Regions from separate parts of the Williamsia sp. DF01-3 genome, predicted to be linked through region 2. Evidence: predicted binding sites of a transcription regulator. Region 2 holds the regulator's gene; the other holds the start of a gene.
The links. Region 2 encodes LexA, which represses DNA repair genes until DNA is damaged. Its sites were predicted from a motif close to CGAACANNTGTTCG; they were not measured.
Positions count from the first base shown of each region.

Region 1 (7,710 bases), 1.1 Mb from region 2:
GCAGGGGCTCGGTGTTGGAGGCACGCAGATTGAACCAGGACCCATCTGCGAGATCCACGGTGACGCCGTCCATCCGGGCGGTCTCGGTGATCTCGTCACCGAAATCCGCGAGAACGGCCGCAGTGCGCGCGACCTGGTCGTCGACCGTTGAGTTGATTTCTCCTGAGCTCTTGTACCGCTCGTAGCGGGCCATCATCGCCGACAACGGCTGATCTGAGGCACCGAGCGCGGCAAGCACGTGCAACGCCGCGAGCAGCCCGGAGTCGGCGTTCCAGAAGTCCTTGAAGTAGTAGTGCGCGGAGTGTTCACCTCCGAACACCGCACCGGTGTCGGCCATCTCCTGCTTGATGAACGAATGCCCAACACGGGTCACCACCGGCGTCCCGCCCAGCTCTGTGACCAGCTCGGGAACCGCGCGTGAAGTGATCAGATTGTGAATCACGATGGCGCCCGGATTCTTTGCGAGCTCACGTTCGGCCACCAGCGCGGTCACCGCTGACGGCGACACGGGTTCACCCAGCTCATCGACCACGAAGCAGCGGTCGGCGTCCCCATCGAAGGCCAGCCCGATGTCGGCCCCGGTCTCGCGCACATACGCCTGCAAGTCCACCAGGTTCTTCGGATCGAGGGGGTTGGCCTCGTGGTTGGGAAATGTTCCGTCCAGCTCGAAGTAGAGTGAACGCACGGTGAACGCCTCAGATCCGCCGAGGACCACCGGAACTGTGTGACCACCCATGCCATTGCCCGCATCCACGGCGACCGTCAGATGCCGCAGACCGGAAAGATCGACGAGCTTGTGCAGATACGCCGCATAGTCCGCCAACACATCGCGCTCGGTCAGGGTTCCCCTGGTGCTCTCGGGGGCCGCCGTGCCGTCCACCCCGTGCACCAGCTCGCGCGAGATGGTGGCCAGTCCGGTGTCCTGACCGACAGGTTTTGCACCGGCGCGGCACAGTTTGATGCCGTTGTACCGAGCCGGGTTGTGACTCGCGGTGAACATGGCGCCGGGCCGATCCAGGAATCCCGACGCGAAGTACAGCTGGTCGGTGGACGCAAGACCGATCATGGTGACGTCCAGTCCCTCGGCCAGTGCGCCGTCCGCGAAGGCAGCGGCCAGTTCCGGCGACGACTCCCGCATGTCGTGGCCCACCACCAAACCCAACTGGCCCTCGGTGCGCATGAGGCGGCCGAACGAAGCTCCCACGCTCCTGACGAACTCCGAGTCGATCTGTTCGCCGACGAGACCACGTACGTCGTAGGCCTTGATGACGGCGCTGACCAACTCGGGGCTGAACAGCTGTGCGGGACGATCCACGGAATGGCTCCTTCTCATCGGGTGCATGTGCATCCATTGGAACTGGCGAAAAACGGCTCGGTCGACACCGGGGTCGCCGCGCAATCATGACCGAACTGCAGAGCCCCCAAAAAACTGACGCCCCTGTTACATCTTGGTACGCCCGAACCCGATTCGCCGAGTTCGCGGCGGCGCGTCTGGTTTCCGAGAGAGTGAACCTGGTCCTCGTCCGTCGCGTGACGGTCACCATCTGGGCCGCCACGATCATCGTGCTGCTGGCCACCAGGACCATGTCGTTCGGCAGATCGTACGTTCTCGTGGCCCTCGGGCTCGGGCTTGCCGCGGCATCCATCGGACGACGGAACATCCTTTCGGTGGTGCGCGACTGGCTGCCGTTCGGTGTGCTGCTGGCGGTCTACGACTCCACTCGCGGTATCGCAGCCTTCCTCGGGATGCCGACCCAGTGGCACCTCGCGGTGGACGCGGACCGGTGGATGTTCCACGTCGTGCCGACCGTGTGGCTGCAAGAACACCTCAAGATGGCCGAGGCGCAGTGGTGGGAGGTGTTCACGAGTTTCGTGTACATGTCCTACTTCATCGTTCCCTACGCGGTCGCCGGCTTCTTGTGGCTCAAAGATCGTCTGCAGTGGCGTCGATTCGTCTTGCGGCTCATCGCCATCTTCTTCATCGGGTTGATCGGCTACATCCTGGTGCCCGCCGCACCGCCATGGGCGGCGGCCAAATGCACCCCGGCCGAGGTCGCCGACGGATCGGCGTTCCCGCTCTGCATCACCCAGCCCGTCGAAGACGCCCCCGACGGCGGCCTGCTGGGCCCGGTGCAGCCGAGGCACGATGGCGCACAGCCGTACGTCGAGCGCATCTCCAGTCGCGGTTGGGATGTGCTGCACATCGGACCCGTCCGCGAGGTGCTCGAGGTCGGGCAGAAGAAGTCGAACCAGGTGGCCGCGATCCCGTCGCTGCACGCCGGTGTCACCGCACTGCTGGCCATGTTCATGTGGGGCCGCACCCGTGCGTTGGGACGCACGATGTACACCGGATACGCACTGGTGATGGCGTTCACGCTGGTGTATTCGGCCGAACACTACGTGATCGACCTCTTCCTCGGCTGGGGCCTGGCAGCGCTCGTCATGGTTGGTTGCCACTACGGCGAGCGGGCGTGGACGAACCGCAAAGATCGACGGCTACAGGCGGATTCGCAGGCGGCGTTCAGTCGACAGGATCAGGCAGTACTCGAAGGTGCCCGCGGCGACCTGGTCGAGGACGAGGAAGCGGATCGGGTCCGCTGAGCGAACCGTTGCCACGAGGCGCGGGGCGCTCATGGGATCCGATCGACTCGCCGGAACGTACGGACGACGAGCGGGGCACCAGTCCCCCACCGCCGGCTGCCTCACGGACAGCCTCGGCAAGAGCGGTCAGATCGTCCTCGTCCCGCAGAGGCTGGGCGAACCCACCCTCACTGCGCAGCATCTCCCACCCCCGAGGCACGGTGATCCGCGTGGCGTGCGTGTCACACAGATCCCACGAATGAGGTTCGGCCGAGGTCGCCAGCGGACCGACCACCGCGGTCGAGTCCGAATACACAAAAGTCAGAGTTGCCACCGCCGGATTGGCGCAACCGGGCCTGGAACACTGACGTGGGAGCCTCACGGAGGAAGATTATCCCGACCGACTGGCGGGTCGTAGCAGGACACACCGTCCGCGACTGCCTAGACTTGCGCTCTATGGCTCCCATTCGTCCTCCGCTGGCACGACCGCGGCGCCGGCGAACCTCACGTGGTGTTCCACGGGTCCGTGATCGGCGGGGCCGCGGATTGCGTTCGACGTTGCTGCCTACCCACGTCCCCGCCTGGACCAGCCGGTCACAGTCGTTCGATGCGGTGGTACTCGAGGCATTCGCCGAAATCGACGCGCGTTGGCATGCCCGGTTGACCGACCTGGACATCGCGGTGGACGACGTGCCGAGGATGCTCCCGCGCGACCCCGAGACCGTTCAATGGCCGGTGGAGGTGACGGCCGACGGCCCGATACCTCTTGCCCGGCTCATCCCGTCCGGCATGGACTCGCAGGGGCGAGCCACCAAAGCGCGCATATTGTTGTTCCGCCGCCCGCTGGAGAGCAGGGCGAAAAAAGGTGCAGATCTGCTGGACCTCGTACACGAGGTCCTGGTGCAGCAGGTCGCTGCACACCTCGGTGTCGACGAGGACACGATCGATCCGCCACCGACCTGAGAGGCGCTGAACAGACCCCGCTTACCGAGCTCGTCGACGGCTTCAGCGCAGACGCCCCGAGCTCACAGAGCGAGGGTGCAGAGAAAAGCGAGAGACCTAGACGATCCCGCGCTTGATACGGCGACGTTCACGCTCTGACAGGCCGCCCCAGATTCCGAAGCGTTCATCTTTGTGCAGCGCGTATTCCAGGCATTCCGGACGTACTTCACAACCCTGGCAAATGCGCTTGGCTTCCCGGGTCGAACCGCCCTTTTCAGGGAAAAAAGCTTCTGGATCGGTCTGTGCGCACAGCGCACGGTCCTGCCACTGGTCTTCGACCGCTTCGAACATATCATCGAATGCCGACGTGACCAGGCTCAGGCGAGGACGTTCAGTTTGGTTGGTTTCGGATGCATTCGATTGCGAATCGACTTGCGGTTCAAGGCTGTTGGTAGCCATGTGTTCCAGAGCCATCGTCCCGCCTCCTCATCTCACTTCGAATTGTGCAGTTGGTCAATCGGATTCGAACAAGTGATCGATCCCCGTGCCCCGCAACAATTCTCGCTGTCAAAACAGGGAATGACACTGATGTGATTAGACACGGGTTTGGGTGTCCAGGTCAAGCTCAGCGGGGAAATTGCTTTATCACCCCTCTGCCCGATTTCGTTGTCTCGACACGGCGCAGAGCGAGGAAAAGTCAGGCGAGGATATCGAATCGCCGCAAAAACCCCCAAATTGCGCGACGTCGCCGTGAGCAACGTTACGTGCACTCGGCTCACTTCGCTGGCACTCTCGGCAAGCGCCTACCCTGGTTCCCTGTGAAGGTGACGGTTCTCGTCGGAGGCGTCGGTGGCGCCCGGTTTCTGCAAGGTGTACGTGAACTCCTGGGACATACCCCGTTCCCGGAGGTTCTCGCGTCCGGTCGCGCCCCGGCCGACCATGAGGTGACGGCAATCGTCAACGTGGGAGACGACGCGTGGATGCACGGGGTCCGGATCTGTCCGGACCTCGACACCTGCATGTACACACTCGGTGACGGCATCGACACGGAGCGCGGCTGGGGCCGACGCGGGGAGACGTGGCACGCCAAGGAGGAACTGGCTGCCTATGGCGCCGACCCCGATTGGTTCGGGCTGGGTGACCGTGACCTGGCGACCCATCTCATCCGCACGCAGATGCTCGATGCGGGTTACCGGCTCAGCGATGTGACCGCAGCGCTGTGCCGACGGTGGGATCCGGGCGTTCGCCTGTTGCCCGCCACCGATGACCGCCACGAGACCCACGTCGTCGTCAGCAAGGAAGAGGACGAGAAGGTCGCGATTCACTTCCAGGAATGGTGGGTGCGTCACCGAGCGCAGATCCCGACCCACGGGTTCGCCCAGGTCGGTTCGGACGATGCCAAAGCCGCGCCCGGGGTTCTCGATGCCATCGCCGATGCCGACATCGTCTTGCTGGCACCGTCGAACCCCGTGGTCAGTGTCGGCGCAATCCTCTCGGTCCCCGGCATCCGGGGAGCGTTGCGGACAACCGCCGCACCGGTCGTCGGCATCTCCCCGATCATCGGGACCAGTCCCCTGCGCGGCATGGCCGACGAGTGTCTCTCGGTCATCGGCGTGGAGACGAGCCCCGAAGGTGTCGGTCGGCACTATGGAGCGCGTAGCGGCAACGGCATCCTCGACGGGTGGCTCATCGCACAGGGCGACACCGCCGACATCCCCGGTGTGGCGGTCGCGTCTGTTCCCCTGCTGATGAGCAATCCGGAGACGACGGCCCAGATGGTCCGCGACGCATGTGATCTCGTGGGTGTGGCGCATGGATGAGGACCACGCCGCCGGTGGGACGATCCAGATCCTGCCGATCGCCGGCCTGCCGCGGTTCCGGGCGGGTGACGATCTCGCCGGTGCGTTGGCAACGGCGGCCGATTGGTTGCGTACCGGCGACATCTTGGTGGTGACCAGCAAGATCATCTCGAAGGTCGAGGGCCGGATGGTGCCGGCCCCCACCGACCCGGAAGCCCGCGACATCGCCCGTCGCGCCCTCGTGGACTCCGAAGCGGTGCGGGTGGTGGCCCGAAAGGGCCGCACACTGATCACCGAGAACAAGCTCGGCATCGTTCAGGCGGCATCGGGCGTCGACGGCTCCAACGTCGACGGTGACGAATTGGCACTGCTCCCCACCGATCCTGACGCCAGCGCTGCGGCCCTGCGCGCGTCCCTGCGCGACCGACTGGGCATCGACGTGGCCGTATTGATCACAGACACGATGGGACGGGCCTGGCGGGTCGGACAGACCGACGTGGCAATCGGAGCCGCAGGTATCGCTGTCACCCACCCGTACGAGGGTTCGGTCGACGAGTACGGCAATCCGCTGATCGTCACCGACATCGCCGTCGCCGACGAACTCGCCGCAGCCGCCGATCTCGTCAAGGGCAAACTGGGCGAGATCCCGGTGGCGGTGGTGCGTGGTCTGACTCCGCGCGGAAACGGCACCACCGCAAGGGATCTCCTTCGTCCCGGCGAGGAAGACCTGTTCTGGTTGGGTACTGCCGAAGCCATCGATGTGGGTCGGCGGCAAGCGGTCCTCATGCGCAGGTCGGTCCGTGATTTCACGGACGAACCGGTACCGGCCGATGTGATGAGGGCAGCATTCGCCGACGCCCTGACCGCACCTGCACCGCACCACAGTCGTCCGGTGCGCTTCGTGTGGCTGCGCGACCGCACCCGTCGCGTTGCGTTGCTGGACGCCATGGCACGTAAGTGGCGTCACGACCTGACCGACGACGGCAAGACCGAATCGTCGATCAGCAAGAGGGTGGCGCGCGGTCAATTGCTCTATCGGGCGCCAGAAGTCGTCATCCCCGTGCTGACAGGCGATGGGCGGCACGACTATCCGGACGACCGGAGGACGGCGGCGGAGCACACGATGTTCACCGTGGCTGCCGGTGCCGCCGTGCAGGGCCTGCTCGTTGCACTGGCCGTGCGTGATGTCGGGAGTTGCTGGGTGGGTTCGACGATCTTCGCGCCGGACGCGGTGAGAGCCGAGCTCGGACTTCCAGACGACTGGGAACCGCTCGGCGCCGTCGCCATCGGATTCCCCACCGGCCGGCTCGAACCGAGGACGCCTACGAACACCGACGACCTGGTGGTGGAACTGTGAGCGCCCAGAGTCTGCACCGCTCGACCACCGAACTGCTCACCGGATGGCAGGCACCTGACCCGCACCAGGATTCGTTACGTCACACCGTGCTCGCGTTCCTGGCGGCCGCACCGCGCGGGTGCCTTCGCGAGAGTGCGGCGGGGCACATCACCGCGTCGACCATCGTGATCAACGCGGCCCGCACCCACGTGCTGCTCACGTTGCATCCCCGGGTCGGCAAGTGGATCCAGCTCGGTGGGCACTGCGAGGACACGGACGAGACCATCGCCGACGTCGCCACTCGCGAGGCGCGAGAGGAATCCGGGATCGCCGGCCTCGACGTCGTACCGGAGCTGGTCCAGATCCACACGCACCCGATCACCTGCTCGCTGGGTGTACCCACCCGGCACCTCGACCTACGGTTCGCGGCGTTTGCCGACGACAATGCCGACGGCACCCTGCCTGCCATCGTCCGCAGCGACGAGTCGGTGGATCTGGATTGGTGGCCCATCGACGCGCTGCCCGAGAACACCGAACACCCCGCCATCCCGGCGCTGATCGACGCAGCGCTCAGCACTGCAGCCGGTCGCTAGACCCGTACGCCCTTGCCGATGGCCACGACGCCGCCGTTGCTGAAAGCGAAACGCTCGCGGTCACGTTGTTCGTCGACGCCGACGATCTCGCCGTCTGACACCACGACGTTCTTGTCCAGGATGGCCTTTCGAACGACCGCCCCCTTACCGATCCGCACACCCGGCATCAGCACGCTGCCTTCGACGGTGGCGCCGTCTTCGACGATCACGTTGGAACTCAGGACAGAGTTGCGAACGGTGGCTGCAGAGATGATGCTCCCCGCCCCCACCATCGACTCCTGCGCGAGGCCCCCTGGACGAACTTCGCAGGCGCCACCAGATAGTCCGCGGAGCCGTGGATGGGCCAGCGCCGGTTGTAGAGGTTGAAGATCGGGTGCACCGACACCAGGTCCATGTGGGCGTCGTAGAAGGCGTCGAGGGTGCCGACGTCACGCCAGTATCCGCGGTCGCGGTCCGTGGC
Region 1 covers NZ_JALKFS010000005.1:3,965,034-3,972,743, forward strand. The annotation lists gene MVA47_RS20785 (phosphomannomutase/phosphoglucomutase) at 1-1,315, opposite strand, end outside; gene MVA47_RS20790 (phosphatase PAP2 family protein) at 1,531-2,601, shown strand; gene MVA47_RS20795 (DUF3499 domain-containing protein) at 2,522-2,962, opposite strand; gene MVA47_RS20800 (metallopeptidase family protein) at 3,037-3,543, shown strand; gene MVA47_RS20805 (WhiB family transcriptional regulator) at 3,640-3,873, opposite strand; gene cofD (2-phospho-L-lactate transferase) at 4,341-5,342, shown strand; gene MVA47_RS20815 (coenzyme F420-0:L-glutamate ligase) at 5,335-6,678, shown strand; gene MVA47_RS20820 (NUDIX hydrolase) at 6,675-7,250, shown strand; partial or broken gene glgC (glucose-1-phosphate adenylyltransferase) at 7,247-7,710, opposite strand, start outside.
Region 1: a site for LexA is predicted at 4,047-4,060, ahead of cofD (2-phospho-L-lactate transferase). Genes of this name have one in related genera too.

Region 2 (7,710 bases):
TGGAGCCTTTGCCGGACCATCTCTGGCGTCCGAGGTCCGCTACTCGGGGGCGCCGTTCGGTGTGGGTTACACAGTGGCCTGGTGGAACACGTGACCGCCGGGGCGAAGCCCATCGCGGTGATCGGGCCCACGGCGAGCGGCAAGTCCGACCTCGCGCTCGATCTGGCGGTCGAGCTGGGCGGGGACATCGTGAACGTCGACGCGATGCAGCAGTACCGGGGGATGGACATCGGTACGGCCAAGGTTCCCGTGCACGAGCGTCGCGGGATCACTCATCATCAGATCGACGTCCTCGACGTCACCGAGACGGCGACGGTCGCCAGGTATCAGCAGGCCGCCCGCGAGGACATCGAGCGTCTCTTGGCGCAGGGGCGAACGCCGGTGGTGGTGGGTGGATCGATGATGTACATCCAGGCACTCCTCGACGACTGGAACTTCCCGGCCACTGATCCGGCCGTCCGACGGCGCCACGAGGACGAACTGGAGCGAATCGGGACACGGGCAATGCATGACCGGCTGGCGCAGGTGGATCCGGAAGCCGCCCGGCAGATCCTGGACACCGATGGTCGCCGGATCGTCCGGGCGTTGGAAGTGGTGGAACTGACGGGTCAGCCCTTCGCCGCGTCGGCGCCGACGATCGGTGCCCCCAGGTGGGACACGACGGTGATCGCGCTCGATCGCGACACCGCAGAGCTCGACGAACGGATCGAGCGACGCACGAGTGCGATGTTCGGTTCGGGTTTCGTCGACGAGGTGGAGACACTGCTGTCGGCCGGCCTCCGGGACGGTGTCACCGCTGCTCGCGCGATCGGATACGCACAGGTGATGGCGGCCATCGACGGTGAATACGACGTGGCCCGCGCGCAGGAGCTGACCTTCATCGGTACGCGGCGCTACGTACGCAGGCAACGGTCCTGGTTCCGCCGTGACCCTCGCATCCACTGGCTCGACGCCTCGTCGCCGGGCCTCACGGGTCAGCGCTGCGCGCGGCAGGCAGATGAGGAGGTCGGGCGCGTATCGTTGACAGAATGTTCGCACGCGTCGATTTCGTCAAAGGGCACGGCACACAGAACGATTTTGTGCTGTTGCCCGACCCCGGCGTGCAGTTGGACCTCACCCCGGAGTTCGTGTCGGCGCTGTGTGATCGTCACCGTGGCATCGGGGCGGACGGGGTCCTCCGGGTCGCCACAGCCGGGGCACTCCGCGACGCGGGTGTGCTCACAGCGCTCGGCGCCGGCATAGCCGACGACGACTGGTTCATGGACTACCGCAACGGCGACGGCTCGATCGCGGAGATGTGCGGCAACGGTGTCCGGGTGTTCGCGCATTTCCTTGCCGCGCACGAGCTCGTGTCCGAACGCTCCTTCACTGTCGGGTCGCGCGCGGGTGCGCGTCCGGTGACGGTGCACGCTGTGACGGGTTCGTCGGCCGACGTCACCGTGAACATGGGCCCCGCCCGTCTCGGCGTCGACAGCAAAGCCCAGATCGACGGCCGGCGGTACGCCGGGGTGTCGGTGGATGTCGGCAATCCCCATCTGGCGTGCGTGGTCGACGGACTGACGCCAGAAGATTTGGCGGACATCGACCTGTGCGGGTCGATCACGTTCGACAACGCAGTCTTTCCCGATGGTGTGAATATCGAACTGATCACCGCACCGTTGTCCGCAGGCGTTGCGGACGCCGTGGACACGGTGGACGCCGAGATCACGATGCGGGTCCACGAACGCGGAGTCGGTGAAACCCGCAGCTGCGGTACCGGAGTCGTCGCCGCCGGCGCCGCTGCTCTGCGGTTCATGGAAAGGTCCGAGGGGACGGTACTCGTCAACGTTCCCGGGGGTCAGATCACGGTGACGGTCGATGACGAGAACACAACGCTGCGCGGCCCGTCGGTACTCGTCGGCGCCGGAGTGCTCAACGAGGGATGGCTCTAAAATCGGTATGCACCACACCTACCCGAGTGTCACCATGGTGATCTCATGACCGAAATCAACAAAGCCGGCAACGACCAGCGCGACGCGCCGACGATCGGCGAACTCCAACTCGACGAACGCAGTTCGCTGCAGCGCGTCGCCGGATTGTCCACAGAGCTCACCGACGTCACCGAGGTCGAGTACCGCCAGCTGCGACTCGAACGGGTTGTCCTGGTCGGGGTCTGGACGCAGGGCAGCACCACTGCGCAAGCCAATTCCAGTCTCGCCGAGCTCAAGGCCCTCGCCGAGACGGCAGGGTCGGAAGTTCTCGAAGGTCTCATCCAGCGTCGTGAGAAGCCGGATCCGGCAACCTATATCGGGTCCGGCAAAGCTCACGAGCTGCGTGAGATCGTCTTGGCCACCGGCGCCGACACCGTCATCTGCGATGGCGAGCTGACCCCTGCTCAGCTGACTGCTCTGGAAAAAGTGGTCAAGGTCAAGGTCGTCGATCGAACTGCGCTGATCCTCGACATCTTCGCCCAGCACGCGACGTCGCGAGAAGGCAAGGCGCAGGTCGCGCTGGCGCAGATGGAGTACATGCTCCCGCGGCTTCGTGGCTGGGGTGAATCCATGTCCCGGCAGGCGGGTGGCCGTGCCGGCAGCAATGGCGGCGTGGGACTGCGCGGACCCGGTGAGACGAAGATCGAGACCGACCGTCGACGGATCCGCGAACGCACAGCGAAACTGCGGCGCGAGATCCGCGAGATGAAGACGTCACGAACCACCAAGCGGGCCAAGCGAAAGCAGGCTGCCGCGTCAGCGGTGACCATCGTCGGGTACACGAATGCCGGCAAGTCGAGTTTGATCAACGCGCTGACCGGCTCGGGCGTGCTGGTCCAGAACGCCCTGTTCGCAACCCTCGATCCGACAACCCGTCAGATGTCCCTCGAGGATGGCCGTGAACTGGTCATCACCGACACCGTCGGATTTGTCCGGCATCTGCCCACCCAGCTGGTCGAGGCCTTCCGTTCGACCCTCGAGGAGGTTGCCGACGCCGATCTGCTCCTGCACATCGTTGATGGTTCGGACCCGGTTCCGACCGACCAGATCATGGCGGTGCGGAAGGTGATCGAATCCGTGCTCGTGGAGGAGAAGGCAACGGCTCCTCCCGAACTGCTCGTGATCAACAAGATCGATGCCGCCGACCCGCTGGTACTCGCGCAGCTGAAAGGATTGTTCCCGACAGCCGTGTTCATCTCGGCGGCCACCGGCGAGGGCATCGACGTACTCCTCGATCGCATCCGGGAGTCGGTGGCCAGGAATGACGTGCACGTCAGCGTCCGGGTGCCGTATGAGCGTGGCGACCTCGTGTCGCGGATCCATGCCGAGGGTGACGTATTGACCGAACGTCACGAGCCGGACGGGACTGCGATCACCGCCACGGTGCCCGCCGCGCTGTCGCGCCAGCTGGCATCTCTGGCCATCCCGGAGGCGGCCGAATAGCGCTCCGAACTGCAGCTTTGGGCCAGATGTAGAATCCGGTTACAGTTGGATATCCAACCAATGCCACCTGTAATGGAGACCTGACGATGGAACGCACCCTTTTCGAGCCCGAGCACCTTCTCTTCCGCGATTCGTACCGGAGCTTCCTCGAACAGCACGTGGCACCGAACCACGAACGCTGGGAAGAGCAGAACCTGGTGGACCGGGATGTCTGGGTCGAAGCAGGCAAGAACGGATTCCTCGCGGTGGAGGCTCCCGAGGAGTTCGGCGGCGGGGGAGTCGACGACTTCCGTTACAACACCATCATCGACGAAGAGACCGTCCGCGGCGGCTACAGCGGTATCGGCTTCGCGCTGCACAACGACGTGGTGGCTCCGTACCTGCTCGACCTCTGCAACGACGAGCAGAAGGCACGTTGGCTGCCCGGCTTCGTCTCCGGTGAGCTGATCACCGCGATCGCGATGACCGAGCCCGGCACCGGTTCCGATCTGCAGGGCATCAAGACCAACGCCAAGAAAGACGGCGACAACTGGGTGCTGAACGGCTCCAAGACGTTCATCACCAACGGCATCAACGCCGACCTCGTCATCGTGGTGGCCCGCACCGACCCTGAGGCCGGTGCGAAGGGGTTCAGCCTGCTGGTGGTCGAGCGCGGTATGGAGGGATTCGAACGCGGCCGCAATCTCGACAAGGTCGGGATGAAGGCGCAGGACACCGCCGAGCTGAGCTTCGACAACGTCAAGGTGCCCGCCGAGAACTTGCTGGGCGAGGAGGGCATGGGCTTCATCTACCTGATGCAGAACCTTCCGCGGGAGCGCCTGTCGATCGCTGTTGTGGCGGCCGGCGCCATGGAGTCGGTTCTCGAGACGACAATCCAGTACACGAAGGACCGCAAGGCATTTGGCCGCCCGATCGGTAGCTTCCAGAACTCGCGGTTCCTGCTCGCCGAACTGGCGACGTCCACCGCTACCACCCGTGTGTTCGTCGATCGGTGTATCGAACTGCTCAACGAGAAGAAGCTCACCGTTCCGGACGCGGCGATGGCGAAGTACTACGCCACCGAGAACCAGGTCCACCTCATCGATCGTTGCCTGCAGCTGCACGGCGGCTACGGCTACATGCGTGAGTACTCGGTGGCCAAGGCCTTCCTCGATTCACGAGTTCAGACCATCTACGGCGGCACCACCGAGATCATGAAGGAAGTCATCGGCCGAAGCCTCGGCGTCTGAGTACGAGTTTCAGAACTACGCGAAGTGGGGTGCACCGGAAGGTGCACCCCACTCGTGTCTGCGTAGTCTCCGCGTCTGCCCGGTTACCGAGGATGTTGCCGGACGCCTCAGAGGCGCCGCATCACCGTGACAACTTTCCCCAACACCACGGCGTTGTCGCCGGGGATGGGGTCGAACACTGGGTTGTGCGGCATCAGCCACACCGCATCCTTGGTGCGTTTGAACGTCTTGACGGTCGCCTCCCCGTCGATCATGGCCGCAACGATGTCGCCGTTGTCTGCGACATTCTGCTGCCTGACGACCACCCAGTCGCCGTCACAGATGGCGGCATCGATCATCGACTCGCCGACCACTCGCAGGAGGAACAAAGATCCTTCCCCGACAAGCTCTTTCGGTAGCGGGAACACGTCTTCGACGGCTTCCTCGGCCAGGATCGGCCCGCCGGCCGCGATGCGGCCGAGGACCGGAACGAACGTCGGTGTCGGCAGGGATTCGTCGGGGACCTGGACCTGGCCGGCAGCCGTGGCCGGATTGAGGTCGGTGTCCTGGATGTTGACCGCCCGGGGACGGTTGTTCTCGCGCTGGAGGAATCCTTTGCGCTCGAGGGTTCGGAGCTGATGAGCGACCGACGACGTGGAGGTGAGGCCGACAGCATCACCGATCTCGCGGATGGACGGGGGATAGCCGCGTTCGCGGACCGACGCCCGGATCACCTCCAGCACGGCTTTCTGGCGCGGGGTCAGCGACCCCTCGGCCAGCGGTTCGGAAGTGACCACCGTCGCGGCCGCCGCGTCCGGCGGCGTCCGGGTGTCTGTCGTATCGGCCATCAGGTCCTCCAGTTCGTATGGTGTCCGGCCAAGGTGTCGTAGCTGTCGAGAGAGGTAAACGCACACGTTGTTCGTTGGATTATGGGGATCACGCTAATGCAATCTGTCACAACTCTCAAACATTTGTTCGATTGGGCGTGGCGTGTGTCGGACCACCGTGATACAACTCGAACAATCGTTCAATCGAACGAGTGATCGAACTGTTGACCCGAGGATCGAACAATGACTGCAGCCACCACCATCAGCCGCCCGGCCGCTGAGCGGCCCCGTCGCCGCCTCGCCCGAGTCGGTGGGCCCGTCGCCTCCGATCAGTACACCCGCACGGCGCGAGCGCGTGTCGACAGTACTCGTCGGCCGGCCGACCGCAGGCTCGCCGCCGACCGCCGTGTTGTGGTTGGCTGCGCCGAGCCGGGCAGTTCCGCACCGACGGTCGCCGTCGAGCGCGATGTGTATTTCCGCCGACGTGCCTGGGCCGGGGCCGCCGTGGTCGGAATCGGCCTGATGATGCTCGTGTTGTTCCTCATGTTCTTCGGCCGGGTGGTCGAGAGCGGTGCCGCTCCGGCGAACACCGGGACCGCTGTCGTCCATGTGCAGTCGGGAGAATCGTTGGGCGACATCGCCTCTCGAATCGCACCCGAGATGCCGACCGAAGCGGTGGTGGAGAAGATCATGGACCTCAACGCGATGAGCAATTCAGCGTTGTCGCCGGGGCAATCCCTGGTGACGCCGATCTACGCGCGGTAGCCGCAGTGTTGGGGCAAGCAATCGGCCGGGCGGTATCCTCTACAACAGAGTGTCCGGTCATTCCGACGGGGCCGCTGACGTCCGAGGAACCCTGCATGCACTGCCCGTTTTGCAAGAACGAGGACACGCGGGTCGTCGACTCACGGGTGGCCGACGAGGGCCAGGCGATTCGTCGTCGGCGGGCCTGCTCGCAATGCGGACGGCGGTTCACCACGGTGGAGAGCGCAGTCCTTGCGGTCGTCAAACGCAACGGTGTCACCGAACCTTTCAGTCGCGAGAAGGTGATGAGGGGCGTGAGGCGCGCCTGCCAGGGCCGCGCGGTAGACGATGACCGTCTGCACCTGCTCGCGCAGCAGGTCGAAGAGGCTGTCCGCGCCTCAGGATCGGCCGAAGTTCCCAGCAACGAAGTGGGCCTGGCGATCCTGGGCCCGTTACGGGATCTCGACGAGGTCGCTTACCTTCGTTTTGCGTCGGTGTATCGCTCGTTCGACTCAGTCGAAGACTTCCAAAAAGAGATCGACGATCTGCGAGCCGCCAGACCCTGACGGGTTTCGTCCGGCATGTCGTGCCGCCGGATCAGCGCAGTTCCCGGATGGCTTTGATCGCCCGTTTCTCCGACACGGGATACGCAGTACGCAGGTGCTGTGCGAACAATCCGACTCTCAGTTCTTCGACGATCCATCCAGCTTGCTCGTTGACTGCGTCCCGCCGACCGGGCGGAACGTGTCGCAGGTGATCAGTCCACGCCGACACCACCCGGTCGATGGCAGCCATCGCCTGGGCATCGCGAGCGGCGCCTGCCGGGAGCTGTTCGAGTCTCGACCTCGCAGCATCGAGGTAGCGGGGGATCTCCGCGAGGTGTTCGTCGCGTGTCGCAGAGACGAATCCGTCGAACAACAGCTCCTCCAGCTGGTCCCGCACGTCGTCGGCGGCGATCGATCTACCGGCCGCGGTAATCGCCGTGCGTAGGGGCGCCACGCGGGTCAGGATCGTCGCCACCCTGCGTAGTTTGTCCGTTGCCCTCCCGGCTACCTGGCGGGCCACATTCTCCCGAAGTGCAGCGAATTCGCTTGGCGTCCAGACATTTGGCGGGTTGGGCACAAGGTCCACCACGGCAGCCCGAACGCAGTCGGCCAGAAGAGCGGCGGTGTCCGGGTAGGGGCTCTGACTGAGTGCGAGTCTCTCGGCGGTGCTCAGTGTCGATGTCACCGACGGTCGTAGTGGCGGAACGCTGGAGACGATCATCTCGACAACAGCGTCGTACATGTTCGCAGCCTGCTCGGCCTGGGTGGGCACGGCGACCACCGTGAAACCACTGCCTCGGCGGGTCAGCGCAGGATAGCTTGTGATGTCTTGCCCAGCAACAGAACTGCGCAGTGTACGGCTGATGTCTCCGAAGGTGTCAGCGGTCCACGTGGTGGCCACAGGTCGGGATGCGGTGCCGGCCTCACTCTCCAGAGCCGCGCGAGATCTACCGGCCAGTCGATCCTGGAGTTC
Region 2 covers NZ_JALKFS010000005.1:2,852,608-2,860,317, forward strand. The annotation lists gene MVA47_RS15570 (hypothetical protein) at 1-94, shown strand, start outside; partial or broken gene miaA (tRNA (adenosine(37)-N6)-dimethylallyltransferase MiaA) at 91-978, shown strand; gene dapF (diaminopimelate epimerase) at 1,029-1,931, shown strand; gene hflX (GTPase HflX) at 1,977-3,413, shown strand; gene MVA47_RS15590 (acyl-CoA dehydrogenase family protein) at 3,500-4,642, shown strand; gene lexA (transcriptional repressor LexA) at 4,750-5,469, opposite strand; gene MVA47_RS15600 (LysM peptidoglycan-binding domain-containing protein) at 5,692-6,213, shown strand; gene nrdR (transcriptional regulator NrdR) at 6,309-6,758, shown strand; partial or broken gene hrpA (ATP-dependent RNA helicase HrpA) at 6,790-7,710, opposite strand, start outside.